2 regions of the Marinobacter sp. BSs20148 genome follow, and region 2 is predicted to be linked to the other one. Evidence: predicted binding sites of a transcription regulator. Region 2 holds the regulator's gene; the other holds the start of a gene.
The links. Region 2 encodes FliA, which starts transcription of late flagellar genes. Its sites were predicted from a motif close to CTAAAGTTTNNNNNNNNNNNGCCGNTAA; they were not measured.
Positions count from the first base shown of each region.

Region 1: a site for FliA is predicted at 1,610-1,637, ahead of MRBBS_RS07040 (methyl-accepting chemotaxis protein). Genes of this name have one in related genera too.

Region 1 covers NC_018268.1:1,548,507-1,564,319, reverse strand. The annotation lists gene MRBBS_RS07040 (methyl-accepting chemotaxis protein) at 1-1,562, opposite strand, end outside; gene MRBBS_RS07035 (histidine kinase) at 1,680-2,576, opposite strand; gene ampD (1,6-anhydro-N-acetylmuramyl-L-alanine amidase AmpD) at 2,573-3,187, opposite strand; gene MRBBS_RS07025 (DUF1631 domain-containing protein) at 3,268-5,589, opposite strand; gene nadC (carboxylating nicotinate-nucleotide diphosphorylase) at 5,847-6,689, shown strand; gene MRBBS_RS07015 (YqcC family protein) at 6,724-7,074, opposite strand; gene MRBBS_RS07010 (ParA family protein) at 7,071-7,880, opposite strand; gene hda (DnaA regulatory inactivator Hda) at 7,929-8,645, opposite strand; gene MRBBS_RS07000 (CDP-alcohol phosphatidyltransferase family protein) at 8,624-9,184, opposite strand; gene MRBBS_RS06995 (DUF2066 domain-containing protein) at 9,206-10,300, opposite strand; gene purM (phosphoribosylformylglycinamidine cyclo-ligase) at 10,593-11,657, shown strand; gene purN (phosphoribosylglycinamide formyltransferase) at 11,654-12,316, shown strand; gene MRBBS_RS06980 (DUF3108 domain-containing protein) at 12,348-13,118, shown strand; gene MRBBS_RS06975 (valine--pyruvate transaminase) at 13,140-14,417, opposite strand; gene MRBBS_RS06970 (YjaG family protein) at 14,473-15,072, opposite strand; gene dcd (dCTP deaminase) at 15,069-15,635, opposite strand; gene apbC (iron-sulfur cluster carrier protein ApbC) at 15,692-15,813, opposite strand, start outside.
Region 2 covers NC_018268.1:1,082,115-1,097,927, forward strand. The annotation lists gene nirK (copper-containing nitrite reductase) at 1-662, opposite strand, end outside; gene MRBBS_RS04830 (uracil-xanthine permease family protein) at 963-2,264, opposite strand; gene upp (uracil phosphoribosyltransferase) at 2,268-2,906, opposite strand; gene flhA (flagellar biosynthesis protein FlhA) at 3,166-5,334, shown strand; gene flhF (flagellar biosynthesis protein FlhF) at 5,392-6,753, shown strand; gene MRBBS_RS04850 (MinD/ParA family protein) at 6,856-7,668, shown strand; gene MRBBS_RS04855 (RNA polymerase sigma factor FliA) at 7,696-8,436, shown strand; gene cheY (chemotaxis response regulator CheY) at 8,515-8,898, shown strand; gene MRBBS_RS04865 (protein phosphatase CheZ) at 8,919-9,704, shown strand; gene MRBBS_RS04870 (chemotaxis protein CheA) at 9,721-11,763, shown strand; gene MRBBS_RS04875 (protein-glutamate methylesterase/protein-glutamine glutaminase) at 11,859-12,998, shown strand; gene MRBBS_RS04880 (flagellar motor protein) at 12,998-13,741, shown strand; gene motD (flagellar motor protein MotD) at 13,758-14,543, shown strand; gene MRBBS_RS04890 (ParA family protein) at 14,669-15,466, shown strand; gene MRBBS_RS04895 (chemotaxis protein CheW) at 15,459-15,813, shown strand, end outside.

The sequences.
Region 1 (15,813 bases), 470 kb from region 2:
AGGTTGGTTTGTCCGGCGATTGCCTTGATTTCCACCAGCACCTTACTGATGTCGCTGCTGTCAGAACTGACCCGGTGAATCGCGTCTACAGCGCTGGAAATTTCCGTCGCCAACTGGTGAATCGTCGTCACCGAGTCGGCTACAGTCTGGCGCCCGGTCTCGGTATCTTTTTCGGCAGCTCCGGCGCTATCAGCTACCCGATGGGCGCTCTCGGTCACTTCATTGACCGCGCCCGTCATTTGACTCATAGCCTCTTGAATCTGCTCACTTTCGTGCATCTGCCGACTCACCGCATCGCTGGTCGCTACCGCCGTCGCATTTACCCGGCTCGCCTGCTGATCTACCTCTGCGGTGGTGTTACCCACCGAGCGGATCAGGCTGGCAATACGGTCAGTCATGCTGTTAAATTCGCCGGTCAGTTCACCCAGTTCATCACGATTGCTAAGTTCGATGCGAGCTGTCATATCACCCGATGCCACTTGCCGCGCAGAATCGGCAAAACGGTTGATGGCAGTGCGTACTGATATGAAAAATCCAATGTACAGATACACCACTAGAATTAGCACGCACAGCAGCGAAACGATAATCAACGTGCGTTGAGTGGTTTCGAAGTGAAGACGATCGCCCAGATTTTGCAACAAACCATTAAATGCCACAGCGCCGAGGCGCTGATGGTCCAGCAAATACCCGCTCACAGCACTGTCATAGGTTTTCCAGCCCATCTCAAGGCGCACTGGCGTCAGTAAGTTGGCGTCCACAAAAGCTTGGGTTTGCAGCAGGCTGGCGCTGACTTTCTTTACACCGGCAGCGTGGCCTGCCAGCAAAGGCGACGCCTCCTGCGCCACCGTCAACGCAGGACTGAGCAAAGAAGCCTGATTAGTCAAGTGATCGTAAATCCGGTTCAGCTGATCGCCCAGATCATAACTTAATTGCCCTTCCAGCAATGCGTAAATGCCATAGGATCGAGCCTGGCCGATCGCACTGCGCGCCTCGGGCAAAGAGTCGCCCAATAACTTCAACAACACCAGATTTTCCCGCGAATCGGTTTGCGCCAGGCCCGACAGCTCAACGGTAGCGGGTAACAGGGTTGACGCTTTCTGCACAAACTCCTGGTTATAGGTGAACTGAGCATCAAACCGGTTATTAATCACCTGCGTGGTACGCAGAGTATTCCAGGCCTCGCGCAATTGGTTGGCTTGGGCGGCCCATACTCCACCGCGATCAAACTCGGGAGCGGCACTGTTCAAGCGAGCAATTACAGCATCAACAGCCGCAGACGCTTGGTCTACACGGGCATGCAGCTCCTTATCGTCGCTGAATGCCGCTACCGATTGATAATCGCGATAGTCAATAGCGCGGCGTAAGAGTTCATCGGCTTGCTCTAGCTGTGTCAAGCCAGCCTTGCTGTTGGTCGTAATTGCCAAGGAATGGTTAAGCTGAGTAATGACCAGCCAGGACAGCCCCGCAATAGGCAGCAAAAAGAGGAAGCTAATGAGGCTGAATTTAAAAATCATCGGTAGCCGATTCATCAACGCAATGGCTGGAGCAATCAATTTTTTCACATGTTTCGCCGCTTTATTAAATTCTGCATTTTTATTATTCAAATTGAGTGTCGCCCAAAACCCTAAAAACCTTAGCTTTTTTTTGTTAGAAAATGTAACAGTATGCGCCGCACTCGGCTAGGCCACGCCGGCGATCACCATCAATGCCAGTAGGCACAGCCATACCAGCATACTGCGGTTAAGCAGATCGCGAATGGCGGTCAAGCTACGTTCACCATAGCTCTGCCAGTCTTGCTGGTGTAATGAGGCAAATCGGCCCGGGTCCAGCGCGTAACCGGTCAAAGCGCCATCGGCAGTGGCCATCAGCAGCCTTGCTACTGGCAATTGCCAGTGACCCCGGCCTTGGCGACGTTGCCGCAGCCAGCCGGCCAAGTCACCGGCCAGGCCAAAGGTCAGCGCGAGCAACTGCGCCGGCAACCAACCGCCCCATTCGCGCCAACGCTCACACTGGCCACATTTGCCAGATTGCGGCCAGCTCTGCCCCAATGCAACGAGGCCGCTCGCCAGCACCGCGGCAGAAATTCCGCCTGCCGCATACCAGAACAGCACCATGAAATAACGCCAGAATACTTGCGCTATTAACGCCTCAGAGATTGCCAGCTGCATGGTTTCAGGCGATATTGCTGCGCCGCGCTGATGCGCCGGTAGCAGATGCTGGATATAGCGCCAGGCTGCCTGCATGTCACCCCGGCGCCATGCCCGGGCGTAATTTGCCAGAAGCTGACGCCAGCCAGGCATACCCAGCAACAGCAGAAGCAATAGCAATTCCAGTGTCCAACCCAACAAGAGCCAGTGGTGGTGTTGCCAGTAACTCTGCGCCAGCCAAACCACGGCGGTCGGAATAGCCACCGCCAATAACGGCGCCAAAGCACTCGTTCTTTCGGGAAGGCTTTGCGGCAGGCGTTGCCTCAAGCCTTCAAACCAGCTGCGCCATAGCTGATGGCCATCAAGCTGATCGCGACTATCCAGCCGTCGCCGCAGCAGGTAGGCCAGCACAAATATAAGCAGCGTCATAATCTGTCCTTTGTCGATTTTGCCAGGCTTTGATGCAGCCGCGACCAGTCAAACGCCGGCCCGGGATCGGTTTTTCGCCCCGGCGCAATGTCGCTGTGGCCAGTAATCTCGTCAACGCCAATTTCTGGCCAGGCCGCCATAATTTGCTGACAAACAGCGGACAATGCCTGGTATTGATCCTCGGTATAAGGCACATCGTCACTGCCCTCAAGCTCAATGCCGATGGAAAAATCGTTGCACTCGTCCTGGCCGCAAAAACGTGAACGGCCAGCGTGCCAGGCACGATCCAGCAGGCTGACAAACTGCATAAGCGTGCCATCACGGCGTATCAGCAGGTGGGCTGAAACAGTCATTGTGGCGATGGTCTGAAAATACGGGTGGGCCTTGATGTCTAGCCGGTTGCAGAAGAAATCTTCAATTTCAGGGCCCCCGAACTGGCCCGGCGGCAAGCTGATGCAGTGCACAACAATCAGGCTTACCTCGCTGGTCGCGGGCCGCGCACCAAAATTAGGAGACGGTCGCCAGAGCGCTGCATCTATTCTACCATTTGCACGCAGGGAAGCTGCCTTCTGAAAGACAGGAGTAAGCACAGAGTGGGGAGTTTGAGGCAAGGCGAATCCTGATTCAACGAAGTGGGATGACTTCGATTGAATCATAAAGCGTCACCGTGTGCCACGGCACGATGCAACCTTCAAAAGCGGCGACTGGTGCGCAGGCTGTCAATAATCGACTCCAGAGCCCGGTCAAAAATCAAACCATCATCCAGAATTTGAATATGGCCTTGGGCCATCATTCCCGCCAGCTCGTTGCGACGGTATTCGGCGACCTTGGCACCACTGCGATTTACAAATATGTACTTATCGACCGCCCGAATAAACGCCGCAAGCTTACAACGAATCTGACTGCCATCGCGATGCAGCTCGAGCCAGCAACCAACTCGCAAACCATCGGCTTTGGCCAGCCATTCCTCGGCAACGACCGGTTGAGCTCTTGTGGGCTCCGAAACCTCCGGCTCTGGCACCCGGACAACCACCGCTTCTTTGGGGTCATCTGCGGCAACTGGCAAGGCAGGCGCCAGGTGACTGGCGCCTGCTAAAGTGTCTGTCGTGTCTGTCGTGACTGAAGGCACAGCATCCACTCTGACAGCCGGCGATTCCTGGCTGTCATCAATCTGAGCATGATCATTGTCGGCGGCTTCACTGGGCGTAATCACCAGGCGCTGAAACACGTCCAGATGCACCAGTTCCAGATCACGAATCACCATTTCTACCGACAAACCATCCCAGGCCACACCTTCCAGAGCCCCACGCAACTGCTCAATCACTTGCGGTATGGCTTGCTGCAACAACTCATGGGTCGTTGCCGTCAGGGGTACCGGGTCAATAGTCCAGATCAACTGCTCGGTTAGCGTCTTAGCTCGTTGCCAGGCTTTGCTGTCGGTGCTTTCATGGAGCGCCAGCCAATGCAGGTAGTGGCTCCAGGGACCATTCAGCATGTCTTGCACCGGCTCGGGTAACAACCGGCCATCCATTGCTTTGTGCAGCAGCTCTTTGGCGTCTGCGGTTGCCTGCTCATGGCGTGCTCGGCCTTCTTCTGCATCACGCAGGCGTTGCTCTACCAAGTCACTACGGCGTTGGTCCAGATCAGAGAACTGGTTGAAATCGTCCAACAACTCGTTGAACAGCGAGACGTCTGTGGAAAACTCCGCCAGTATTCGGTTGACCACCGCGCTGATTTTATCCAGTAAGGGGTCGCGCTGGCCGGGGCGTTTTTCCGTCCAACCAGTGGCGGCCAGTGCCATTTCGTTAAGCAACTTGCGTGCAGGGTGGCCACCGCGGTTGAAGAAATTCTTATCTGTTAGCGCCACTTTCAGTATCGGTATCTGCAGCCGCCCCAACAGGCTTTTCATCACAGAATGCAAATGGCGGTCGTCCAGAATAAACTCGAACAACATAGCCACCAGATTAATGACGTCGTTGTCCACCTGGCCGGGCCGCAGTGACTGGCCAGACGAATTCTGTAACACCGTTTGCAGCTGCTGGTTCAGGGGCACCAGCGGCGCACCGGGATCGTTACCAAATGCTGTCTGAACCTGGCTCAGCCGCGCCAGCAGCGCATCGGTTTGCAGCCACTGGCCACCACTGGCAGGAGCCTGACCGTCACCATAAGCAGGCTGAGCCTGCCGCAGAAGCGCGCTCAATTGCGAAAAAGTAGCGGCAGAGACCTCTGCCTGAGGCTGCCCCACACCGTATCCATCTGCCTCTCGATACACGGCTGATGGCGACGGCACAGGAACGCCCTGGCGGCTGCGAGCTGTTTGCACCGGCCTGACAGCTTTGCTGTCAGGCAGAACACCTTCTTTGATCAGGGTCACATTAGCGCCGTGATACACCTCGCCGAGGCTAGTCACCAGCAGTTGGTCAAACAATTTCAGCACTATCAGCCGTGCTTTTATGTCAACGTCAAGATTTTTGCTGGCCGCGGCCAGTCCACCGCACAGAACTTCCGGGCACAATGGCATCTGGTCGTCTTCCAGAGTCACACCGGGTAATAAATGGCGCACGCGCAAGCTCAGGTGACGCAACGCTTCGCTGTATTGGTAACGCAGTTTTGTGACCATATTATCGATGGCCACCTGCTGTTCAAGTTCGGCGTGATCCAGCAGGCTAAGGGAACCTTCGTCGACACTGTCGAAGCTCGGAACGGTGCTCTGCGGGCGGAACTTACCAATATCGTTGAAGGCCTGACCGACGTGATGTAACACCGCGACTGTCATCGACTTACGACGCAGACGAAGCTCACGCATGGCGTCAAAATAGCGGGTTTGTTCCTGGTCAGTGCCGGCGCGATCGGCGAGTTCGAACAGGGCATCATCAGCGCGATCAAAAAATTGATTCAGCACAATACGGATACTCTGGGCAGACGCATCCCGAAGCCGAATTAACGCAGTCGGCAAAAAAAAGCGGGACGTCGAACCCTGTCCAGTGATGTTGACAACTTTTTTGTCCCGCACTATGTCTACCTCCTGCTTATGCCGAACTGCTTTTCCTTTGCCTGTCGAAATATACTTGCATTAGTATCATAAAGCATTGATGCGTCAGCATGTGTCAGGATTTGTCAGGATTTGTCAGGATTTGTAGAGTCTTGAGCTGGATAACACTCGGCGACGTGTGCGCGACGGTTGGCGAATGCCGGCGGGCGCGATAAACTCCGTTTCTGCCTATTTGTGCCACGTGCACCTAACTTCTCTGCCGTTACGGACACCACACCATGATCAGTGTCGAACTTCTGCGCCAGTCCAGAATTGAAACGGTCGCCCACAGTCTGCGCGAAGACATTGGCGACGGTGACATTACTGCACAACTCATCGCCGCCGACACCCGCGCTAGCGGCCGCGTGATTACCCGCGAACACGCCGTTATTGCCGGCCGCGAATGGGTAGATGAAGTATTTCGCCAAGTTGATTGCGACATTGTTCTGGACTGGCAGGTGGCAGACGGCCAACGCGTCGAACCCGGTCAGCTACTGTTCCGCATGAATGGCCTGGCCCGCAGCCTGCTGACCGCCGAGCGTGCAGCCTTAAACTGGCTTCAAACCCTTTCTGCGGTAGCTACCAACGCCGCCCATTACGCGGCGCTGATCAGCCACACTCGTACACAGCTGCTGGATACCCGCAAAACCCTGCCTGGCTTACGCCTGGCGCAAAAATACGCGATCACCTGTGGCGGCTGCAGTAATCATCGTTTGGGGTTGTGGGACGCTTTTCTGATCAAAGAAAACCACATTGCGGCCTGCGGTTCTATTGCGGCCGCTGTGCGTGCAGCTCGGGAACTGGCGCCGGGCAAACCGGTAGAAGTGGAAACCGAGAATCTGAACGAACTGCAGCAGGCGCTGGATGCTGGCGCCGACATCATCATGCTTGACGAGTTTTCCTTGGCGGATATGCGCGCAGCAGTGGCACAAGCTGCAGGCAAAGCGCGCCTTGAAGCCTCTGGCGGCATTGACGACAGCACCTTGGTGGCCATCGCCGAAACCGGTGTAGACTTTGTCTCTTTAGGTACGCTGACAAAAAACCTGCGGGCCGTAGACCTGTCCATGCGCCTGGACGCCTGAGCGGCCATCACATTTCGTGACCTGGCGATAGCGCTCAGCCGGGCTTTGCACCCAGCAGTTCGTCCAAGGCTGCCAATTCGCGAATCAACGCCTGCCCGGGGCCGGAACCGCTGCGATAGTGCTCTTCAGCCATAGGCGCCACGCCGCTGACCATGGGTAACGGCTGATCATCTTCAACCAGCTGTTTCAATCGCGCTAAAAGCACAAACTGCAACCACTGCTCAAAGCTCATGGTATCCAGGCAAAACGGCTCGCGGCTGAGGTACTTTTCAGCGGCCAAAGGCTCGCTTTGCCAACAATTCATCTGACGCAGCTGAATTTCAATAGCCAGCAGACGGTCGGCAACTTGGTAAGTATGGCCAAGGGTATCGTGTCCGTCTCTCATTCTTGCGCCGTTGGCGCCGCTTCGGCAGCCAGTGGTTCGCCGTGAAGAAGTCGGTAAAGGTCTTCAAACTGCTGGGTTAGCGGGTGTCGCGGTGCCATATGAATCAGTGGTTGGTGACACTGGTGAGACTCTTTCATTTTCACCGAACTAGACAAGCGCACCGACAGTACCGGCAAACCTTCCTGCTCCAGTTCAGCCAACAGTTTGGCCGGCAGACTGGCGCGGGCCTGGAACTGATTGGCAACAATACCTTCAATACTCAGCTCTGGGTTGTGGTCCTCCTGCAGCTCTTTAATTTCGTGAATGATGCTGTAAAGCGCTTGGCGCGCGAAGTCATCGCAATCAAAAGGGATCAGGCAGCGCTGGGCTCCAATCAACGCCGAGCGGGTGTAAAAATTCAGCGCCGGCGCAGTATCGATGTAAATGTCGTCGAAATGTTGATCCAGCTTTTTCAGGGCTTCGCGCAGTTTGTAGATTTTGTGCTTGGCTTCAAGCTTGCGTTCCAAAAACTCCAACTCCGGGCTGGAAGGCAGCACCCAAAGGTTTTTAAAAGGCGTTGCGTGCACAAACGATTCTTCCGGGCGCCGGTTGAACACCGTGAACGACAAGGTCTGCTCCAGCAAATCGGCCGCGTTATTATCGAGCTCGGCGGCAGGCCGACCCATCAGGTAATGGGTTGAATTGCCCTGCGGGTCAAGATCAACCACTAAAGTGCGCTTGCCGCGAGCCGCACTGATCGCGGCCAGATTGCAGGTAATACTGGACTTGCCGACACCGCCTTTCTGATTGAATACCACCCGTCTCATCGCTCGTCTCCTTACTTGTGTATTAGCGTTCGCTCATAGCGACCGCAGTTACCAGTTCATTACGGTTTTCACAAACGGAATGGTCAGCCGGCGCTGGGCTTGCAGTGAATTTTCGTCGAGCGAGTCCAGAATGGCCAGCAGCTCCCCTAGGCCTCGCGGTGCCCGGCGCAGAATAAATCCGGCAACGTCGACAGCCATCACCAGGCCTCGCTGCTCTACGCGGGCCATCAGAATACGTTTGCGATCTGAATCGCGGTAAATACCCAGCTGCAGAGTCAAACCGTGACTAAGACGGGAAGACAAATCGGGCAGAATGAACGGTAAAGACGCGGGCACGTCCGACAAACTCACAACGAGCTGATGGCCGGCATCCAGCATGCGGTTGTAAAGATGAAAAACGGCTTCTTCCCAGCCAGTCTGACCAAAGACGCTGTCCAGATCGTCCAGGCACACCAGGTTAAATTGCTCGAGCCCGGTCAGCGCATCTGGCCCAAACGGCCCCAGCTCGGTAATGCTGATGCAAACCGCTGATAACGACTGGCTTTCAGCGTAGTGGCACAGGGCCTGTAGCAGGTGGCTTTTGCCGGTATCAGAATCGCCACACAACACCACCACTGGCACCGTTACCGGAGGCTGACAAGCCTGTTTCAAACGCTCAGCCACGGCCGCATTGCGCTCGCCGTGGAAGTTGTCGAAGCGGGCATCGTCACGCAATTTAACACCCAGAATGAGCTGTGAACTTGTCACGACAACCTGGCCCTCCATGCCCGTAAGCTCCAAGCGAGCAAATAGTGCGCGCCGCTAAGCACTGTCAGTACAGCAACCACCCAGACGAGCGCCGAATTTATCCATGGCGGCACCATGGTGATGACCTGCAATAGCATGGCCACCAGTACTGCAAAAATCTGAATCGAAGTGTTGAGTTTGCCCAGTAGGCTCGGAGCCATTTCGAATCTGCCGATTCCATAATGAAATATCAGTGCGCCACAAACAATTAACAGATCGCGCCCCAGCACCAGCAAAAACAGCCACAAAGGAAAGACCCCGCCCAGCGCCAACATCAGATAGGCGGTAATAAGCAAAGCTTTGTCCGCTAGCGGATCGACGATGGCGCCAAAGCGGGAGCGCCAGTCAAAGCGGCGGGCCAGATACCCATCCACGCCATCAGTTACCGCTGCCAACGTAAAAATTATCAATGCCATGGGATAACTGTCTGCGTGCAACTCCATAGCAAACGGAACAATCAACGCAATACGCAGAAAGGTCAGGGCATTCGGAATCCAGCGCCAATGATGCAAGCTCAAAGCGCCCTCCTCACATCGACCTTAACGCACCACCGCCGGGACCGGTGAAGGCTGCCAACGGTAAATCAGAACCGGATACAGCGCCTGCAAAGCCTGTTCCTCTGACGGTCCGGCCGCTGCTGGCTGAGACACCAAGCGGGAATCCAGCGTGATATGGTCACGCAGTTGATCCAACTCACCAGAAAATGTCAGGCGCATGGTCAGCTCACTGCCCTTCACTTCAACGGGTACCACATTTTCAACAGCATTGATCAGCGCCAACGCATGGGTTATTTTGGCGTAGTCAGCCAATTTAGTCACGCCCTGCAGTACTAAATCCACCGTAGGTTGTTTACCCGCCTCGCCTCCGCTTGCCCCGTAACGGCTAACATAAAGTTCAGTCCAGCGATCGATGAGGGCCTGCGCGAGAGCCGCCGGCGACTCTGCGTTCACCGCCTGCTCGCCAGGGCTATCAGAACTGAAGCCGTCCATCACCCAACCCGCGCGCCACTGATCACCGCTGCGACTAACCCGCACCAGCGCCATGACATCACGACCAACATCATTGGAAGCGCTGCGTACCCGGCTAACAAACTGGCCCCAGATATCCGACAGCAACTCGCGATTACCTGTCGCCCCCGCAACTGGTAACACTAGCGGCAAGCCGCGAGCCCGCGATGCGTTTTCAAGACCGGAGCGGAAATCGGCGCTGGCACCGTCAAGAGGGCCGATATCGGTAATCAATGCTCTCCGACCATTTTCTTCAAGCGCAACCCAGGCCAATGTCAGTGGCCGGTTGGCACCCCACACCGGCGCCTGAATTGAGGCCAGCGCCTGGGTGACTGCTACCGCGCCAAAGCTCATCTCTACCCGGCTTTCAGCACCTGCATTTAAAATCTGGTAAGACGTCAGCATAGACTCGGCCGTGCCAAGCACACCATCGACACCTTCGCGCTCTAATACTCCACGGCTGCCGGCAACACGCACCAGCACCTCACGCAACCCTGCGCCATAAGACGCCGATAACGCCTCTGGCCCGGAGCCTTGCAGAGCCACGTTGGCAGAATACAGATTGTTGACCGTTACTGCCTGAGCCTGAGCCGCCAACAGCAACATCGCCGCCAATGTCCAGCGCACAGCAGACTGCCTGACACGGGCCAGGGTGCTGACTACGAGACTGCAGCAAGACTCGGACAATGACTTGAATTCGATTGATCTTTGAAATTCAGGCCTGTCTCTCTTTTGAAATGCACGCATGTAAAAACCCGGCAATTGCATGGATAACGGACAGGATACACCAAGCCCCCCGGCCTGAGTAGCGCTGCGCCCCAGCAGCCTTGAGGCGGAATCGTGGCAATTACGGTTGGTACCCTTCACTGCACCTGCTAAAATCCGCCCCTTGACCCACTGGCCAACGGTTTACACCTCCATGAGCGAACATAAGCCCTCTTTGACTTACCGCGACGCAGGCGTTGATATTGACGCCGGCAATGAACTCGTCAACCGCATTAAAGCGACAGCAGCACGCACCCGTCGCCCGGAAGTGCTGGGCGGCCTGGGTGGGTTTGGTGCCATGGTTGCCATTCCTGCTGGCTATAAAGAGCCGGTTCTGGTGTCCGGCACCGACGGCGTAGGCACCAAATTGCGCCTGGCCATGCAGTTACAAAAACACGACACCATCGGCATCGACCTGGTCGCCATGTGCGTGAACGACCTGATTGTGGGTGGCGCCGAGCCCCTGTTCTTTTTGGACTACTACGCCACCGGCAAACTGAATGTAGACGTTGCTGCCAGCGTGGTTGATGGCATAGGCGAAGGCTGTGAGCTGGCTGGATGCGCGCTGGTGGGTGGTGAAACTGCCGAGATGCCGGGCATGTACGAAGGTGACGACTACGATCTTGCCGGATTCTGCGTTGGCATAGCCGAGCGCGCTGATATTATTGACGGCAGCCGCGTGCGCCCGGGTGATGCCCTGCTGGCCATGGGCTCTTCCGGCCCCCACTCCAACGGTTATTCGCTGATCCGCAAAATTTTGGAAGTCAGCAACGCCGATCTGAATCAGCCGATAGGCGATACCACCTTGGCCGACGCCCTGATGGCCCCGACACGCATCTATGTTAAAAACCTGCTAAAGCTGATTCGCGACATAGACGTACGTGCTCTGTCACACATTACCGGTGGCGGCCTGCCCGAGAACATACCCCGCGTATTGCCCAAGGGCACCGTGGCCGCAATTGATACCGCCAGTTGGCAGCTACCGCCTGTATTTCAGTGGCTAAAAGACACCGGCGGCGTGGCCACTGAAGAAATGTACCGTACGTTTAACTGCGGCATTGGCATGGTGCTATGCGTCCCACAGGACCAACTGTCGCTGACGCTGGACACACTCAATGCCATGGGCGAAACAGCCTGGCATCTTGGTACTATTGAAGCCGGCGCGGATCGCCAGGCCGACAGCGTTGTACGCTACCAGCCGGGACTGCTGGCCATATGAAAGCGGATCCGTCACCGCGCCCCAAGATTCTGATTCTAGTGTCAGGCGAGGGCAGCAACCTGCAGGCGCTGATTGAAGCCAGCCGTGAGCGCGACTACCCCGCCGACATCGTGGCGGTTGGCAGTAATCAGGCCAAGGCCCCAGCACTGGCGAAGGCTGCCCATGCAAACATTCCGACCTTTGTGATTGAACACGGTCGCTATGGCAGTCGCGATGAATTCGACGGCGCTCTGATGCAGGAAATCCGCCGCCATAACCCAGACTTGATTGTGCTAGCCGGTTTCATGCGCATCCTGACCGAGGGTTTTGTCCGCGCGCTCCGCGGCCAACTACTGAACATTCACCCCTCGCTGCTGCCAAAATACACTGGCCTGAACACCCACCAGCGCGCATTGAACGCCGGTGATAAGACGCACGGAGTATCTGTGCACTTTGTCACCGAGGAACTGGATGGCGGGCCGATTATTGCCCAGGCCCAGATTGCAGTGGGCCCGGACGATAGCGCCGAAACCCTGGCGCAGAAGGTGCAGGCCCAAGAGCATGTACTTTATCCGATTGTGGTGCGTTGGTGCTGTGAAGGCCGCGTGCAACTGGGGGCTGAACAGGTTTTGTTTGATGGCCAAGCGCTTCACCAACCATTGGTGTTGCCGGCAAACTAATCGCCCGAACGCTGTGCTTGAGGAGGCTGTCTTGCAGAAAAAAGCCCTGGTTAGATCCGTTTTCCCGGGCTTACCCCTGCTGGTCAGCGTGGCCTTACGGTTGTGCCTGATTGTCTTTATGACACCTGTGCTGGCTGAAGTGGGTGGCGAGCCTTCGGACACGCCCAGATTAGCGCCTTTCGAAGCCTCTTTTTCTGCCTCTATCGAGCAGGGCATTACCTTGAGCGGTAGCGCCAGACGCATTCTTCGTGACCAGAATAACGGCGTTTGGCTTTATCGCACCTCGGTAAAATCGTTTATAGCCGATATTGAAGAATCGGTGGTTCTGAAGTGGCAGGACGGCCAAGTCATTCCTTTGCGCTATCGCTATAAGCTTTCAGGTTTGCTGATTCGAGACCGCGAAGAAACCATCGATTTTGACTGGAAGCAAAATCTTGCGACCGGCCGCTATAAAGATAAAGCATTCGAAGTCGCCCTCAGCCCCGGCCTGCTGGACCCACTGGGCTACCAACTGCAGTTGCACCAAGACATTAAGGCCGGTAAACGGGAAATGGAGTACCTTTATGTGCGCCACGGCCGGGTGGCCAAGGAACAATTTGCAGTCATTAACGAGGGGGTGATTGAAACACTCCAAGGCGAGATGAACGCTCTAACAGTGGAAAAACTGCGTGGCGAAGGCGCCAAACGGGAGACACTGATGTGGTTCGCCCCGAAATTCGACCACATGCTGGTGCAATTGCTACAAACCGAGCCTGATGGCAGCCGCTACGAGCTCCTCCTGAAAAGCATAAAAAAGCTCTAATCTGCGCCTGGACTGCGGGCATCAGTCCGCCGTTTCAGCCTCAATCCAAACGGCTTTAACTTCTTCAGCAATAATCCTCAGCCCTTCGGCAACCTGCTCGTCGTCCTGCGAATAGGTCACCCGCAGGCACTCGTCACGGTGATTCCAGCCATCCTCGGGCAGCCCCGGGAAAAAGTAATGGCCAGACACCACCAGTACACCGCGAAGCTTCAAGCGCTGATAAAGTTCCAGGCTGGTAATCGGTAAATCCGGAAACCACAGCCACAGGAACATCGCGCCCTCGGGTTTGTGGATATACCAGTGGCAAGGCGCGTCTGCCATGGCGCGAGTGAACGCTGCCACGGCGCGCTGCATTTTGGCCTTGTAGAACGGGCATACCAGGTCACGGCTTAGGGTCAAGATTTCCCCCGAGCGCACCAGCGGCTCCGCCAGCATGGCACCAAAGCTTCCGGTGGCCAGATTCATAATCGCATTAATGCTCGCCAGCGCCTTGATGGTCGGCGCAGCAGCAATCACGATACCGGTGCGGGCCGCAGGCAACCCTAGCTTGGACAGGCTCAAGCACAGAATGATCTGCTCGTTCCAGGTCGGTTTGGCGTCGGTAAACAACAGGCTGGGAAACGGTGTGCCGTAGGCGCCATCCACAATCAACGGGATATTTTGGCGCCGCGCCAAGGTTTCCAATTGCGCCAGCTCATCGTCGGTGATCACGTTGCCGGTGGGATTGGTTGGTCTGGACACACAAATCGCGCCGGTTTCGCCGGTCACCTCTACCGCGTCAAAGTCGATTCGGTATTTGAACTCGTGGGCACCAGTGAAGGAAATATCAGGCTGCACCGCATGAAACAGATCCGCGTCTATGCCTGCGTCGGCATAACCGATGTACTCTGGTGCCAGCGGCAACAGAATGTGTTTGTGCACGCCATTGCCGTAGTCACCACCGAACATGTTGAACAGCATAAAAAATGCTGCCTGACTGCCGTTGGTGAGCGCAATGTTCTCGCTCGTCAGGTCCCAGCCGTACTCACGTCGCAACAATTCCGCCAGCGCGGCAATAAACTGCTTTTCGCCCTGAGGGGGATCGTAAGCGCCCACCAGGCGACGCATATCGGCGTCACTCTGGCTGAGCTGAACAAGAATCTCCCGAACCCGCTGCTGTATTTCAGGAATATGGCCGGGGTTGCCGCCGCCCATCATGATCAGGTCATCGCCCGAGGCCATGGCATTACCCAAATCGTCCATCAACGAGGTAATACCGGCATCCGCCGTAAATTTCTGGCCGAAGGCAGAGAGTTTCATCAAATCCAGTCCGTTAATTGAACAGCGTTGGTCGAGCCGTGTTATTCAGTCAGTGTCAATCGGACAGCGAAATGCCCAGATTACTAACACCATCGTTTTCAGCCTGCTGACGCAGGGAATCGATAAATTCTTGTCGCGGAACGCGCTGGCGCTTTAATTCCAGCACCAGGTCGCGCTGAAACAACTTGTCCTCTTTCATCAAGGGATGCTGGTCCAGCAGGCGCACCAGTTCGTCTTCGCTTAGTTCTTCGGCCTCCGAAACCTCAACAAAACTCATCACTGTTGCCGTGGCAAGCTGTGAAGCTTCTGTCGCCCTATGCTTGCCAGGGTTCAACCTGTTCAACAGCGCCTGCTCCAGCAACTGGCAGAAGTCATATGCAGGGTACACGCCGTAGGCGTCGTATTCCTCAACGTCCGGCGACAGCGCTTCTAGCTTGCGCAGCCACTGGGGAATGGCAGCCTCGATGGCGTCTGGCTTTAACAGATTCCAACCCGCATCCAGAATCTGGCGCATTTTAGCGCCGGTTTTCAGTTCCATGGCATCTGCAAACAGGGCGTAATTGGGAAACGCCCGCTCGGCCAGCGATAGCACAAACGCGCATTCACGCCAGCCCTGTAGCTGCTGTACTGCTTTCAAAAACTGATTGGCGTTCATGTGCGCGGCAGCGTTACGCCAGTTTGGCCCAAGTACTTGCCGCCCCGGTCTTTATAGCTGGTCTCACAGACTTCGTCAGCCTCGAAAAACAGCATCTGCGCCACGCCTTCGTTGGCGTAAATTTTTGCCGGCAAGTTGGTGGTGTTGGAAAACTCCAAGGTCACCTGGCCTTCCCACTCTGGCTCAAGCGGAGTGACGTTGACAATAATGCCGCAACGGGCATAGGTGGACTTGCCCAGGCAGATGGTCAGCACATTGCGGGGAATGCGAAAATATTCCACAGTACGCGCCAGCGCAAACGAGTTGGGCGGGATAATACAAACGTCGCTGGTGATGTTAACAAAGCTGTTTTCGTCAAAATTCTTCGGGTCTACCGTGGCGGAATGCACATTGGTGAAGATTTTGAACTCGGTGCTGCACCGCACGTCGTAGCCATAACTGGAGGTACCGTAGGAAATTACCCGGCCCTTTTCCGATTCACGCACCTGGCCGGGCTCGAAGGGCTCGATCATCTTGTGTTGCTGCGCCATGCGGCGAATCCACTTGTCGGGTTTAATGCTCATGCTGGTTTCTCATATCCCGGAGTTATAAAGGGCGACAGTTTAACTGTTGGCCGGTTTTAGTGCGAATTCCAATGGTCAGTGACCGACACGCTGGAAATAGCGCCGCTTAAGTGGCGTTCACGCTTTGACAACTCCGCCCCCACTCGGCGGGCAATGTCCAGATAGCGCCGCGCCACTT
Region 2 (15,813 bases):
TCGTAAATTAGGTTGTTACCATCGCCATCGCTCAAACCTTCACGTGGTAATACCATGATGGCGCCATTCATGCCCATCACGACATGCCAAGGGATCATGACGCCACCTGGCGCGCAGTGATATACAAAAGTGCCTACTTTAATGGCTTTAAATCTGAAGGTGACTTCTTCACCTGGAGAAACAAGCGTTAACTCTCCGCCTCCCAAGGCACCCGTTGCCGCGTGAAGATCTATGTTATGGGCTAGCGTGTTGGTTTTAGGATTAACCAAGGTTAATTCAACATAGTCGTGTTGGTGGCAAACAATTAACGGCCCGGGCACGCTGCCATTAAAAGCGCATACCCATGCCTTAGTGCCATTTTCCAGCTCTATTTGTTTTTCTTCTACATGGAGGCGTACTTCAACGACTTTAGGTTTGCCTTTGGCGACCTGGTCATGCACAGGCACCATAGGTGGGACGACGAGTACTTGCTCGACTCGCTCTAGCTGGTCCGCGGTATAGCTAGCCATACGGTCCACTGGTTTACCTGTTTCAGCCTGAGCCAATGCTGGCACTAACCCTGCTGCAATGCCTGCGCCCAAGAAGCCAGCACTGATTGAGCCACTGATAAAGTTACGACGCTGTTCATTGACTGCTGGTGTTTTTAAAGTTTTGCTTTCCATACCTAGCTCCATGATTCAGTAGCATTTTTCTACATTTTGACAGCACAAAATCATTAAGTGAGTCATCTGAAACTGAGCATAGATAAGATGAGTAAATCACAATTGATTGAAATCAAATCGATATAATTAGCTTCATCCTAATTGACCGAGATCAGATAAATAATCATCTTTTTTAAATTTGCAGTAGAAAATAGCGGGCTGAATGTGATCTAGAATAGCGTTATCTGGCTTCGTTAAGCCGTTAAATTGGTGCGGCGGCGCTTAAGTTAGCCGGCCCCCAGGGCGGGGGCCGGGTGCTGATCAGTCTTTCTTTTCGTAAATGGCTTTGCCCCAGGCTTCGCGTGAGCCCGGCAGAATAAGGTTCAGGGCGACGGCTACGATCGCACAAAGCGCAATGCCTGCCAGATGCCCCAGCACCATGCCGCCAATCCCAAATACCAAGGTAATACCGACAATCACCAGATTGCGTGGCAAGCCCAGATCCACTTGGTGGCGTATCAGCGTGCTCATGCCCACCACCGCAATAGAACCGAACAGCAGGCATAGAATGCCGCCCATCACCGGCACCGGAATGGTCTGCAGCACCGCGCCGAATTTACCCACAAAGGCCAGTACAATGGCGATAACCGCGGCCCACCACATGGTTTTCGGGTTGAAGTTGCGGGTCAGCATGACGGCGCCAGTCACTTCCGAGTAGGTGGTGTTGGGCGGGCCACCCAGCAGTGATGCGGCGCTGGTGGCCAGGCCGTCGCCCAGCAGGGTGCGGTGCAGGCCTGGTTTGTCCAGGTAGTTCTTGCGGGTAACATTGCCGATGGCCAGTACGTCGCCAATGTGTTCAATAGCCGGGGCAATCGCCACCGGAATCATGAACAAAATGGCTCCCCAGCTGAATTGTGGCGCGGTAAAGTTGGGAATAGCCAGCCAGGGCGCTTGTTGCACCGGCGTCGTATCTACCAAACCCATTATGGCTGCCAGGCCATAGCCCACCAGCACGCCAAACATGATTGGAATCAGGCGAAAAATACCTTTTGCCCACACCGATGCGCCTACGGTACACACCAGGGAAATCATCGCAATCCACAGCGCGGTGTTTTCCGCAATAAGCTGTACGCTGCCGTCACCGGTGCGGCCAGACGCCATGTGCACTGCTACCGGTGCCAGCCCCAAGCCAATCACCATAATCACCGGGCCAATCACCACCGGTGGCAGCAAGCGGGTAATAAAACCGGTACCGCGAACTTTTACCAGGGCGCTCAGAATGATGTACAAAATACCCGCCGCCATCAAACCGCCCATGGTTTCTTCCATACCGAATTTGCCTTTGGAGGCAATCACCGGGGCAATAAAGGCGAATGACGACGCCAGAAAAATCGGAATCTGACCACCGGTCACAATGTGAAAAATGATGGTGCCAAGGCCCGCAGTGAAGAGCGCGACATTTGGGTCCATGCCGGTAATCAGTGGCATCAGCACCAGTGCGCCAAAGGCCACCAACAACATCTGGGAGCCGGCTAACGCTTGCTTCCACACCGGCTCATGAAAAGATTCGTCGACAGGCTCGTGGTTAGCATCGTTGACAGACTCGTTAGGGTGTTGGGACATAAATCAAACGTCCTTCTGCTTGGTGCCGAAAATCTTGTCGCCGGCGTCGCCCAGGCCAGGCAGGATATAGCCTTTTTCATTCAGGCCGTCGTCGATAGAGGCGGTGTAGATAGACACATCCGGATGCGCAGTCAGAACTCGTTTCACGCCTTCAGGGGCGGCCACCAGAATCAGCGCGCGAATGTCGGTGCTGCCGGCTTTTTTCAGTAAATTAATGGTCGAGATAATCGAGCCACCGGTGGCCAGCATGGGGTCGATAATCAGCGCCATGCGTTGGTCCAGTTCACCCACTAGCTTTTCCATGTAGGTGGTGGCTTCCAGGGTTTCTTCGTTGCGGATCTGACCTACCACGCTCACCCGAGCTGCGGGCAAGAGCGCCAGTACGCCGTCCAGCATGCCAATGCCAGCGCGCAGAATCGGTACGATGGTTACTTTTTTACCCTGAATCTGTTCCACGGTGACCGGCCCGGCCCAACCGTCAATCTGCTGTTTTTTCAGGGTCATGTCTTTGGTGGCCTCGTAAGTCAGCAGCGTACCCAGTTCCTGCGCCAGTTCACGAAAATTCTTGGTGCTGATATCGGCACGGCGCATCAGGCCAATTTTGTGCTGTATCAGAGGGTGTTTTACTTCGTGGATGGGCATTGCTGTCACCTGTTTGTCGTGATGGTTGAGGGCGCTGGGTCGTGCATAAGGGCAGCGACACAAAATAGCGAAAGGATACCGTATCTGGTGGTTTGCGTCAGGCTGCTGGCAGCAGAAAGTTGTAGGGGATTTCCTGAAGATTGGTATGGTTTTTGCGAAGTACCTGTTAAAACGCGCCAATGCGCCAGAAATTAGGTCAGATCCGATCAATTTAGATCAAGCCAGACCCAATTAGGTAATCATTAGAGAGAAATCCGGCATGGACTTAGCTTTAGTCTTTAAAAACGTCAAATCCTTGGCGCAGGGGAACCTCGGGGTTCCACTGATGCTGATGGGATTGCTGGGCATGATGATTTTGCCTGTACCGGCGTTTTTGCTGGACGTGTTTTTTACCTTCAACATAACCCTGTCCATCGTGATCCTGTTGGTGTGCGTGTACGCCTTAAGGCCGATGGATTTTGCTGCGTTCCCCACCGTTTTGCTGCTGGCGACTTTGCTACGCCTGGCGCTGAACGTCGCGTCTACCCGTATTGTGCTGCTGGAAGGCCATAATGGCGGGGATGCGGCGGGTAAAGTGATTGAGTCTTTCGGTGCGGTGTTGATTGGCGGTAACTACGCTGTTGGCCTGGTGGTATTTGCCATCCTGATGATCATCAACTTTTTGGTGGTCACTAAAGGTGCTGGTCGAGTGTCGGAGGTGAGCGCCCGATTTACCCTGGATGCTATGCCCGGCAAGCAAATGGCCATCGACGCCGACTTGAACGCCGGTTTGATTAATCAGGAAGACGCCAAATTTCGCCGTAGGGAAGTTGCCGAAGAAGCCGATTTCTACGGCTCCATGGACGGTGCTTCGAAATTTGTAAAAGGCGACGCGGTTGCGGGCCTGCTAATTCTGGCGATCAACATCATTGGCGGGATTGCTATTGGTATGGCCCAGCACGGGCTGGATTTTAGCTTAGCGGTGGAGCGCTACGCGCTGTTGACCATTGGTGACGGCCTTGTGGCCCAAATCCCGTCGCTGTTGTTGTCTACGGCGGCGGCGATTATGGTCACTCGAACCACCTCCAGCCAAGATATGGGCAGCCAGATTCTGCAGCAAATGTTCGATGTGCCCAAAGCTCTTGCTATTGCTGCCGGTATTCTGATTTTGCTAGGCCTGATTCCTGGTATGCCCCACGTAGCCTTTCTGGGCTTGGGTTCGCTGGCGGCGGCAGCGGCCTGGCTTACCTGGAAGAAAAATCAACAAATAGTTGAAGAAGGTGACAAATTCCCGGTACGTGGCGGTGCAGGAACGGCTGGTCGTACCAGCGGTGGTGAACTGGTCAGTGGCGACAGTGGTAGCCAGGCTTTACCGGCACCGGCAGAGAATCGCGAGCTGGGCTGGGACGACGTTGCCACCGTGGACATTGTAGGCCTGGAAGTCGGCTACCGTCTTATTCCGTTGGTGGATAAAAGCCAGGGCGGGCAGTTGCTTAGCCGTATTAAAGGCGTGCGTAAAAAGTTGTCCCAGGATTTGGGCTTTTTGATGCCCTCGGTGCATATCCGCGACAACCTGGACTTAATGCCCAACGTTTATCGCATCACCCTGATGGGCGTCACCATTGCCGAAGCGGATATTCACCCGGAGCGTGAGCTGGCCATCGACCCCGGCCAGGTGTTTGGCAAAGTGGAGGGTATAGAAGGCAAAGATCCGGCTTTTGGCCTTGATGCCATCTGGATAGAGCCAGAGAAAAAAGACCAGGCCCAAAGCCTGGGCTACACCGTGGTAGACGCCAGCACCGTAGTGGCTACTCACCTGAATCAGATTCTGCAGACCCACGCCTATGAGTTGCTGGGCCATGAAGAAGTGCAGAAGTGGCTGGACCAGTTGGAAAAGGTATCGCCGAAACTGGCGGAAGAGCTGGTGCCTTCAGCGGTGAACATCAGCGTGTTGCTGCGAGTGCTGCAGAATTTGCTAAAAGAAGAAGTGCCTATTCGTGATATGCGCTCTATCGCCGAATCCATAGTGAATATGCACCCGCGCAGTCAGGACCCGAAAGTCTTGACCACGGCAACCCGTCAAGCCCTGCGGCGGATGATTGTGCAAAGCATCGTTGGTAACGAATCCGAAATACCGGTGATTACCCTGGATCCAGATCTGGAACAGTTATTGCTTAAGTCTGTACAGCAGAGTCAACAATCCGGCGCGCAGGACGATATCGGGCTAGTGCTAGAGCCGAACATGGTGGAAAAACTCCAGCGCTCACTGCAGGACAGCGTGCAGCGCCAGGAAGTGCTCGGTAAACCAGCGATTCTGCTGGTGTCTGGCCCGCTGCGGCCGGTGCTGGCAAAGTTCGCCAGTTACGGCATAGAACGCCTGCACGTTCTGTCTTATCAGGAAGTGCCGGATAACAAACAGATTACCATCGTAGCGTCGGTAGGCCAGTAACGGCGCAGACGACACTCGGATAACGTCAGCCGCGTTCCCGGCAAAGGATGAGAAAGCATGAAAGTAAAACGTTTTTTTGCACCTACAATGGCCGCAGCCCTGAAGCAGGTCAGCGAACACATGGGGCCGGATGCGATGATACTTTCCAACCGCCGGGTAGATGGCGGCGTTGAAATTGTGACGGCCCTCGATTACGACGAAAACATGGCGCGCCAACGCCTGGGTGACAAAGCGGTGACAGCCACCAGCGGCACTCATCTGGCAGAGCTGCAGGCAGACCAGCAGCGCCACCTGGAAGACGAGCTTGGCCGCTCCCGTGAGCGCATCCGCGGTGTGCGCGATCAGCGCGCCGACAGCCAGGCCGGTTACGGTTCCATTGCTGAAACTGTCAATGGCTTTGCTAACATGACCAGTGCAGATCCGTTTGCAGAGGGCGGCATAACTTTGCCGGCCGGCGCTGACGAGCGTAGCCAAAATGCGGCAGCGCAAAGCGGTCAGCCTGCGGGTTATGCCGGGGAGCTTGCGGCCATGCGTTCTGAAATGAGCAGTCTGCGCGAGCTGATGAGCGGTCAGACCGCGCCTGCCGCGTTAAAAGACACCAGTGCTGACGCCAATGTTACGGCGCTTCAGCAGCGCCTGGCAGAACGTTTGGGTGAGTTCGGCCTTAGCCGCGAGCTGTCTGACAATCTCGCCCGCCGTCACCAAGCCGTGCGCCTGGAGGATGGCTGGAAGCAGTCTCTCAAAATGCTGGTTAACGGTGTGCGTACCCCACGCCAGGAATGGCTGGATGAAGGCGGCATATTTGCTCTTGTTGGACCTACTGGAGCGGGTAAAACCACCACCATCGGCAAACTGGCGGCACGTTACGTGCTGCGCCACGGAGCCGACTCCCTGGCGTTGATTACCACTGATCGTTATCGGGTTGCGGCGCACGAGCAATTGTTTGTGTTTGGCCGTATTCTTAACGTGCCGGTTCGGGTGGTTGATGAAAGCCACCCGCTGGATGAAATTCTGGATGAGTTGTCTGATCGTCGCCTGGTGTTGATTGATACCGCCGGGCTGACCAGCACCGATCGGGGCTATCAGGAACAATTGGCCGAGCTAGTCCGCAGTCATCACAAAATCCGTACACATTTGGTGGTGTCTGCCACCAGCCAGCCGCGGATTATGAAATCCGTATGGCATTGCTATAAGATGGCAAACCTTGCCGGTTGTGTGATTACCAAGATCGACGAGGCTCTGACTCTGGGCGAAGCGCTGGGATTTGTTATGGAAACCAGTCTGCCGGTGGCTTGGTACACCGACGGCCAGAAAATACCCCAAGACTTGCACCCGGCGAAAGCGCTTGCGCTGGTGCAACTCGGTGTAGAACGTCTGAAGGGTTTGCGGCAGGAGCAGGCAGTTGCCAGCGGGTCTTAAAAATGCCGGTTGTAAAAGCATCACAGCAAGCGGGCAGTGAAGAACAGTGGGGCAGCGGCTACATCCGTTCCCGGTTAAACATGGCAAGAGGCCATCATCAGTATGAGTAAAGCACATCCGGTTCAGGTAATTGCGGTCACTGGCGGTAAAGGTGGCGTTGGCAAAAGTAATGTGTCGGTCAACCTGAGTATTGCTCTGGCGCAAAAGGGCCGTCGGGTGGTGCTGTTAGACGCCGACCTGGGGCTTGCCAACATCGATGTGCTGTTAGGCTTGAAAACCAAGCGCAATCTGCAAGACGTACTCAATGGCGACTGCGACTTGCGTGATGTGCTGGTAGACGGCCCCGGCGGCATCAAGATTGTGCCGGCCTCATCAGGTACCCAGCGCATGACCCAGCTCAGTGCTATGGAGCACGCCGGGCTGATTCACGCCTTCAGCGACATCGCCGACCAGATCGACATACTGATTGTGGATACGGCCGCAGGCATCTCCGAATCGGTGGTCAGCTTTTTGCGGGCATCCCAGGAACTGCTGCTGGTGGTGTGCGACGAGCCTACTTCGATTACCGATGCCTACGCCTTAATCAAGTTGATGAATCGCGATTACCACACCAACCGCTTCCGGATTCTGGCCAATCAGGTGAACACCGAACAAGAAGGCCGGCTTTTGTATGAAAAACTGACCCGGGTTACAGAACGTTTTCTGGATGTAGCGTTACAATATGTAGGTATAGTGCCTTTTGACGAGGCCGTTAAAAAAGCGGTGCGGCGTCAGCAAGCGGTGTTGGAAGCTTACCCGCAAGCAAAAGCCTCGCTGGCCATAAGGGCTCTCGCTGAAAAAGTGGACAGTTGGCCGCTGCCATCATCACCGCGGGGCCATCTCGAATTCTTTATAGAGCGGCTCGTCGAAGTTTAAAACACATCCCGTACAAAAAGCGGATTTATGACACTGGTGAAAGATCTCGGAGTCTATCAACGGTCGGGTGCTTCAGACGCTTGCTGGCTGATTGAAGAGCACGCGCCTCTGGTCAAGAAAATTGCCCTTCATCTGCTGGCACGATTGCCCTCCAGTGTTCAGCTGGAAGATCTGATGCAGGCTGGCATGATTGGTTTGCTTGAGGCGTCGCAGCGCTACGCCACGGGTAAAGGTGCGACCTTTGAAACTTACGCCGGTATTCGAATCCGTGGGGCCATGGTAGACGAAATCCGCAAAGGCGACTGGGTTCCGCGTTCGGTGCACCGAAACTCCCGTCGCATTTCCAACGCTATCAAAGCTGTAGAGGGCCGCGAAGGCCGCGAAGCCCACGATGTCGAAGTGGCTGCTGAGCTGGATATGACGCTGTCGGAATACCACAGTTGCCTGGCCGACTCCAACAGCGGTCGGCTTTTCAGTCTGGATGAGCTCAATGATTCCGGCGAACTGCCGATAGAACAATCAGAGACGGATGATAATCCGCTGCACGGGGTGTCAGAGTCCGCCTTCCGTAACAGTTTGGCGGCGGCCATTGAAACCCTGCCAGAACGTGAAAAACTGGTGCTGAGCCTCTATTATCAGGAAGAGTTGAACCTGAGGGAAATCGGTGCTGTGCTGGACGTCAGCGAAAGCCGGGTCAGCCAGATTCACAGCCAGGCTGCCTTGCGCTTACGCAGCCGGTTAGCCGACTGGAAAACAGACCATACATAATTCTAGCGCCTGCAGCCCGCGAGTTGCGGGCAGTGATGCAACGAGATTCGAATAGATTTCAACGATTGGAGGTCCTCATTGGACAAAAATATGAAGATCCTTATTGTGGACGATTTTTCCACGATGCGGCGCATTATCAAAAACCTGCTGCGTGACTTGGGCTTCACCAACACCGACGAAGCCGACGATGGCAATACGGCATTGCCGATGCTGAAAACCGGCAAGTACGACTTTCTGGTGACCGACTGGAATATGCCCGGCATGTCCGGTTTTGACCTGCTCAAGAATGTTCGCGCCGACGATCAGCTGAAAACCCTGCCGATCCTGATGGTGACGGCCGAAGCCAAGCGCGACCAGATTGTCGCTGCGGCGCAGGCCGGTGTGAACGGCTACATTATAAAGCCGTTCACTGCCGCCGTTCTCAAAGAAAAAATCGAAAAAATCTTTGAGCGAATTCAGTAACCGGGGAGTGGATACAAGCCATGAGCAAGTCAACAGGCGAGCGCCATGCCCTGGAACCAGAGCTGACGGAAAAATTAAAGCAACAGTCCGAACGGTTGGTTGAGAGCGTGCGCGCGGGCGATTATGCGCGCGCTATGGCACTGATCAGCGAGCTTGCAGAAGTGCGAGATCAGGGCCTGTACCACGAAGTAGGGCGGCTAACCCGCAGCCTGCACGAAGCCATGCGTAATTTTCAGATTGATCCGCGCAGCCCCGAACAGAAAGAAGCACTGTCAAAAATGACCGACGCTTCCGATCGCCTGGAATACGTGGTGCAAATGACGGGTCAGGCGGCGAATCGCACCATGGATCTGGTGGAAGAAAGCATGCCGGTCGCCCGCCATTTGCAAGAGGAAGCCCAGGATCTGCTCCAGCAGTGGCAGCGTCTGCGGCGGCGGGATATGGCTCCGACCGAATTCCGCGAGTTACACGCTCGCATGGACCAGTTTTTGGGGGCGTTGAGCACCGACGCCGGCAAGCTTTACGGTAACTTCTCAGAAATTTTATTGGCGCAGGATTATCAAGACCTGACAGGTCAAGTAATTCAAAATGTAATCACCCTAGTGCGTGAAGTGGAAGACAACCTGGTGAGCCTGGTGGTGATGGCCGGCCACGTAGACCAGTTGACCGGTACCGTGCACCAGATGGAGGATAATCAGCCTTCGGCTGAGCAGGGTGTGGGTCCGCAAATAATGCCAGAAAAACGCAAAGATGTGTTGTCTGGTCAGGTTGACGTGGATGACCTGTTGTCCAGTCTTGGTTTCTGAACAATGAGGAAAAAACATGTCGTTTGATGGCGATGAAGAAATCCTGCAGGACTTTCTGGTTGAAGCCGGCGAGATTCTTGAGCTGCTGTCTGAGCAGCTCGTGGACCTGGAGCAAAATCCTGACGACAGCAATTTGCTAAATGCGATCTTTCGTGGTTTTCACACGGTCAAAGGCGGAGCAGGCTTCTTGCAGTTAGATGCCTTGGTAAGCTGCTGTCACTCGGCGGAAAACGTATTCGACACCCTGCGCAACCACAAGCGCAAAGTAACCTCTGAGCTGATGGACGTCGTCCTGGAAACCCTGGACAACGTGAATGCCATGTTCGAAGAGGTGCGTCAGCGTGAAGCGCCCACGCCGGCGCCGCAGGAACTGATTGAGCGGCTGGATCAGTTGGCATTGCCTGAAGGCGAAGTCGCGATTCATTCAGCTGCGCCCGCCAGCGCTGACCAGGGCGACATTACCGATGACGAATTCGAACAGCTGCTCGACGCCCTGAACGGTGACGAAACAGCGTCAGCGGTTGCTAGCGAAACCAGTGCGGTTGGCCCGGTTGCAAGCGGCAATGGCGACATTAACGACGACGAATTCGAAGCTCTTCTAGATCAACTCCACGGCAAAGGCCAGTTCGCCGGCGCCCCGGCAGCGCCGGCAGCCGCCAAAGAAACCGTGGCTGAGACCAGCAGTGCCCAGCCAAACGATATATCTAACGACGAATTCGAAGCACTGCTGGACCAGCTTCACGGCAAGGGCGGCAGCCCGACAGCAGCCATTGCGGCTGCGTCCACCGCGCCAGCGTCCGCTAAAAAGCCGGAACCAGCCAAGGTTCCATCAGTGGCCAAAGCTCCAGCCGAACCGGCACAAGCCAAAGCGCCGGCCCGCGAGGCTGCCAATGCCGCTGCGGAAACCAGCGTGCGGGTAGACACTAAACGCCTGGACGACATCATGAATATGGTGGGCGAGCTGGTGCTGGTGCGGAACCGCCTGCAACGCCTAGGTGATCAAAGCGAAGACGAGCAGATGCACAAAGCAGTGGCCAATCTGGATGTGGTCACCACCGACCTACAGGCTGCTGTCATGCAAACCCGCATGCAGCCCATTAAGAAAGTGTTTGGTCGTTTCCCGCGGGTGGTACGTGACCTCGCTCGCAGCCTGAAAAAAGAAATCAATCTGGTGATGCACGGCGAAGACACCGATCTTGACAAGAATCTGGTGGAAGCATTGTCGGATCCGTTGGTGCACCTGGTACGCAACTCGGTGGACCACGGCATTGAAAGCCCGGCAGAGCGGGAACGGGCCGGTAAGCCTAGAGTTGGCACCATCACCTTGTCGGCGGAGCAAGAGGGTGATCACATCCTGCTGTTGATCACCGACGATGGCGCTGGTATGAACGCCGACGTGTTGCGCCGCAAAGCCGTCGAGAAGGGCATGTACGACCAGGATGGCGCCGACCGGCTGACCGATCAGGAATGCTACAACCTGATATTTGCCGCCGGTTTTTCCACTAAAGACCAAATTTCCGATGTGTCTGGCCGTGGTGTGGGTATGGATGTGGTGAAAACGAAAATCAGCCAGCTCAACGGCCAGCTTAGCGTGGTGTCAAAGTTGGGCGAAGGCTCAAGCATTGTGATCAAAGTGCCACTGACTTTGGCCATCATGCCTACGCTGATGATTATGCTTGCTGACCAGTCGTTCGCACTGCCGTTGGTTAATGTGGTGGAAATATTCCACCTTAATTTGAGCAAGACCAACGTGGTAGATGGTCGCGAATGTGTTGTGGTGCGCGACAAGGTATTTCCGCTGTTTCACATCAAGCGTTGGCTCATTCGTGGCGGTGCTGGAAACGTTGAGCCGGAAAACAGCCACGTGGTGATTGTGTCTATGGGTACCCGCCAGGTCGGGTTCGTGGTTGACCAGCTTGTAGGCCAGGAAGAAGTGGTGATTAAACCTCTCGGGCGCGGGCTGCTGGGTACGCCGGGTATGGCTGGCGCCACCATTACCGGTGATGGCCGGATTGCGCTGATTATCGATGTGCCCAGTTTGCTGCAACATTACAGTTAACGCCGATACATCGCCGATCTATTGTTGATACATCGTCGATTAATTGTCGAACGGCCGCCGGTTTGGCGGGTGGCAGGCATTGCCCGGAGAAGTAAATGACGGTTTCTGTGCTGATTGTTGATGATTCCAGTTTCTTTCGTAAACGTCTGAGTGAAATCTTGGGTGCGTCTGGCCAGATCACCGTGGTTGGCACCGCCAGTAACGGCCGCGAAGCGGTAGAGCAAGCAGAGAAACTGCGCCCTGATGTGATTACCATGGATTACGAAATGCCTGTCATGGACGGTATTACGGCCGTGCGGGAAATACTGCGCAGACACCCGATACCGGTGTTGATGTTTTCGTCGCTTACTTATGATGGTGCGCGGGTCACCCTGGATGCGCTGGAAGCTGGAGCCGTGGATTTTCTGCCCAAGAATTTCGAGGAAATTGCCGGCAACAGCAGTCAGTTACAAAAAATATTGGTAGAACGTGTTGTTAGTATCGCCCGTAGCCGGCCCAAAAGCTTTGGGAGCACTCGCGCCCCGGAACCACCAGAGGCATCGGCTGGGGCTGCGGCTGACCGAGCTGCGACTCCAGAGGTACAGCGGCGCCCCATAGCTAAGCGCCCCGCGGCTGCAGCAGCGGTTGCCAGTCCAGAGCGCCATCACCGGCGCACACCATCCAGGCACTACACAGTGGTGGCGATCGGCACCTCTACCGGTGGCCCGGTGGCCCTGCAGAACGTGCTCATCGGCCTGCCCGCCAGCTTTCCTGCACCGCTGATTCTGGTACAGCACATGCCCGCCAGTTTCACCCCGGCTTTTGCCGAGCGGCTGAACCGGTCATGCCAAATACAGGTGCGCCAGGCCGAAGATGGTGATTTGCTGCGCCCCGGCCTGGCTTTGTTGGCACCGGGCGGCAAACAGATGATGGTGGAAAACCGCGGCGGCCAGGGCCGGATACGAATATTGCCCGGCGATGATCGGCTCAATTACAAACCTTCGGTAGATGTCACCTTTGGTTCGCTGGCGCGCAGCTTTCCCGGTAAAACCTTGGGTATTGTACTAACGGGCATGGGCGCAGATGGCCGCGAAGGCTGCCGCATGATGAAACAGAGCGGCTCGATTGTGTGGTCGCAGGATGAAAAAAGCTCGGTGATTTACGGCATGCCCATGGCCGTGGCTAAGGCCGGCCTGAGTGACGAAGTCCTGGCGCTGAACGACGTTTGCCAGCGGCTTAAAGATGGAGTTTGCTGATGGATGTGCTTAGCCTTCTTGGTGTTATCCTGGCGTTTGTAGCCATTTTGGGGGGTAATTTACTGGAGGGCGGTGCGCTTGCGTCGTTGTTCAACGCGCCGGCGGCGCTGATTGTTATTGGCGGTACCCTGGCAGCCACCATACTGCAGACCTCCTGGCCGGTGCTGAAGCATGCGTTCAGCCAATCCCGCTGGGTATTTGTACCGCCGTTTGTTAGCCTGGAAGACGGCCTCGACAAAGTGGTGAACTGGAGCGTTATTGCCCGCAAAAACGGCCTTCTGGGGCTGGAGGGGCTAGCAGAAAGCGAGCCGGAGCGGTTTGTCCAAAAAGGCTTGCTGTTGTTGGTTGACGGTGCCGAAAGCAGCACCATTCGCAGCATCATGGAAGTAGATCTGGACACCCGAGAACAGCGGGATCTGGATTCAGCGCGGGTGTTTGAAGCCATGGGTGGCTATTCGCCCACCATCGGCATTATTGGCGCGGTGATGGGGCTGATTCAGGTAATGACCAATCTGGAAGACCCGGAGTCACTGGGCAACGGAATCGCCACCGCTTTTGTTGCCACCATCTATGGGGTGGCGTTGGCTAATCTGCTTTTTTTCCCGGTGGCCAATAAACTGCGTGGGCTGGTGCGCGAGCGCACCCGCTACGAAGACATGATGATTGAAGGCCTTATTGCCATCGCTGAAGGTGAAAATCCGAAATCCATCGAAATCCGCTTGCGTGGATTTCTTCCCTGGTAGCGAGTGTTAATTGCTTATGCGACGCCGCAGGCCCCCTCAAGATGAGTTTCATAATAAAGAGCGTTGGCTAATCTCATACGCCGACTTCATTACGCTGTTGTTCGCGTTTTTTGTGGTGATGTATTCGGTGTCTTCGGTTAACGAGGGCAAATACAAGGTGCTGTCGAATACCTTGACCGGTGTTTTCAACGCTCCGGAACGCTCGGTTGTGCCTATTACCGTTGGCGATCAGCCGGTTGCTGGTGGGCGCAGTGACACCGATTCCGTCATTGCGCCGGTGGTTACCGAAACACCTCCCAGTTTGCCAGCACCAGACAACGCCAGCCGGTCGCTTGCGCTTGAAGAGCTGGCCGGCCAGCTCGGACAGGAATTTAGTGCACTGATTGAGGAGGGCGTAATATCCCTGAGCGCAGATGATGAGTGGTTGCAGCTGAATTTGCCCAACAGCCTGTTGTTTGGCAGCGCCAACGCTGAGCCCCATTACGACTCCTTCGCAGTGATGGAAAAAATTGCGGACGTGCTGCGCGACACTGATAACGCCATTCGCATCGAAGGTTTTACCGATAATCAGTCCATTCGCAGTGACCGCTTTCCGTCAAACTGGGAGCTTTCGGCTACCCGCGCGTCGGTTTTGGTGCGCATGCTGGTGATGGATGGCATAGACCCGGCGCGGCTGGCTGCGGTGGGGTACGGCGAACATCAGCCAGTGGCACGCAACGATACCGACGAAGGCCGTCGCCGTAATCGTCGTGTGGTGCTGCTGATTTCCCGCGACGCCAGCATTCGCGGTGCCATACGCTGAACCTGGCACGATTTCTGTAGTCTTTCTTTTAAAAAAGAGTGAACGGCGCTTTTTCAATAGCGAACTACAACGTAACGGCAATGCATTGCCGTGTGAAATGCCGAGGACAGGCAGGAGAGCCAAACGTGCGAATTTGGGCAGTGGCCAATCAAAAAGGCGGGGTGGGTAAAACCACCACCGTGGTTGCCTTGGGCGACCTGTTGGCCAGCCGTGGCAAGCGTGTGCTGATGCTGGATATGGATCCGCACGGTTCGCTTACCAGCTGGTTTGGCTATGATCCGGACAGCCTCAAACACAGCCTGTTTGACTTGTTTCAACATCAGGGGAAAGTACCCGAAGGACTGCCCGCCCAACTGATTACTGACACCGGCGTGGCCAACCTTTCTTTACTGCCGGCCAGCACTGCCCTGGCAACTCTGGAAAGGCGGATGACCGGTGTGGAAGGCATGGGTCTGTTGATTTCCCGCGCGCTGGCGCAGTTATGGGATGATTTTGATTATGTGCTGCTGGATAACACTCCAACATTGGGCGTGCTGATGGTTAACGGCCTGGCGGCGGCAAGCCATTTGATTATTCCAGTGCAAACCGAGTTTTTGGCCATTAAGGGTCTTGAACGCATGTTGCATACCTTGCACATGATTAGCCGTTCGCAGAAAAACCCCTTGAGCTATACCATTGTGCCAACTCTATTTGACCGCCGAACTCAAGCCTCGAATAAAAGTCTGAATCTGCTGCGTGATACCTATCCGCATCAGCTTTGGCGTTTTGCCATACCGGTAGACACAAAGTTCCGTGATGCCAGCGAGTCCGGATTAGTGCCCTCAGCGGTAGACGCCAAAACCCACGGCGTGCGCGCTTATCGCCGCCTGCTCGACGACTTATTGGCGCAAACCGGCACTTGGCTGGAGCCGTCTGGTGGCTGACAAAAAAATGACACAGCTGGCGGACCCGCAAGCCGCCATCGCCAGTTATCTGGACGACCTGCTGCACACGGCTACCGAACAGGCGAACCAGCAGGACACCCAGGCTGTTGCCAAACCGGTGGTGGCAATAGCGTCGCAGCCGCTGCCGGCCAAGCCAGATCCGGCAATTGCTGCGCCATTAGTGCAAGCCGTGACTGCTCCGCAACGGTCGCCAATAGCCGGGCCGCAGGCAAGGCCTGAGTGGGCCGAAAAGCCATTTGAATGTCTGATTTTTACCGTGGCAGGGTTGCAGCTGGCAGTGCCCTTGGTGCTGTTAGGGGGCGTTCACCGCATCGAAGACGATGTAA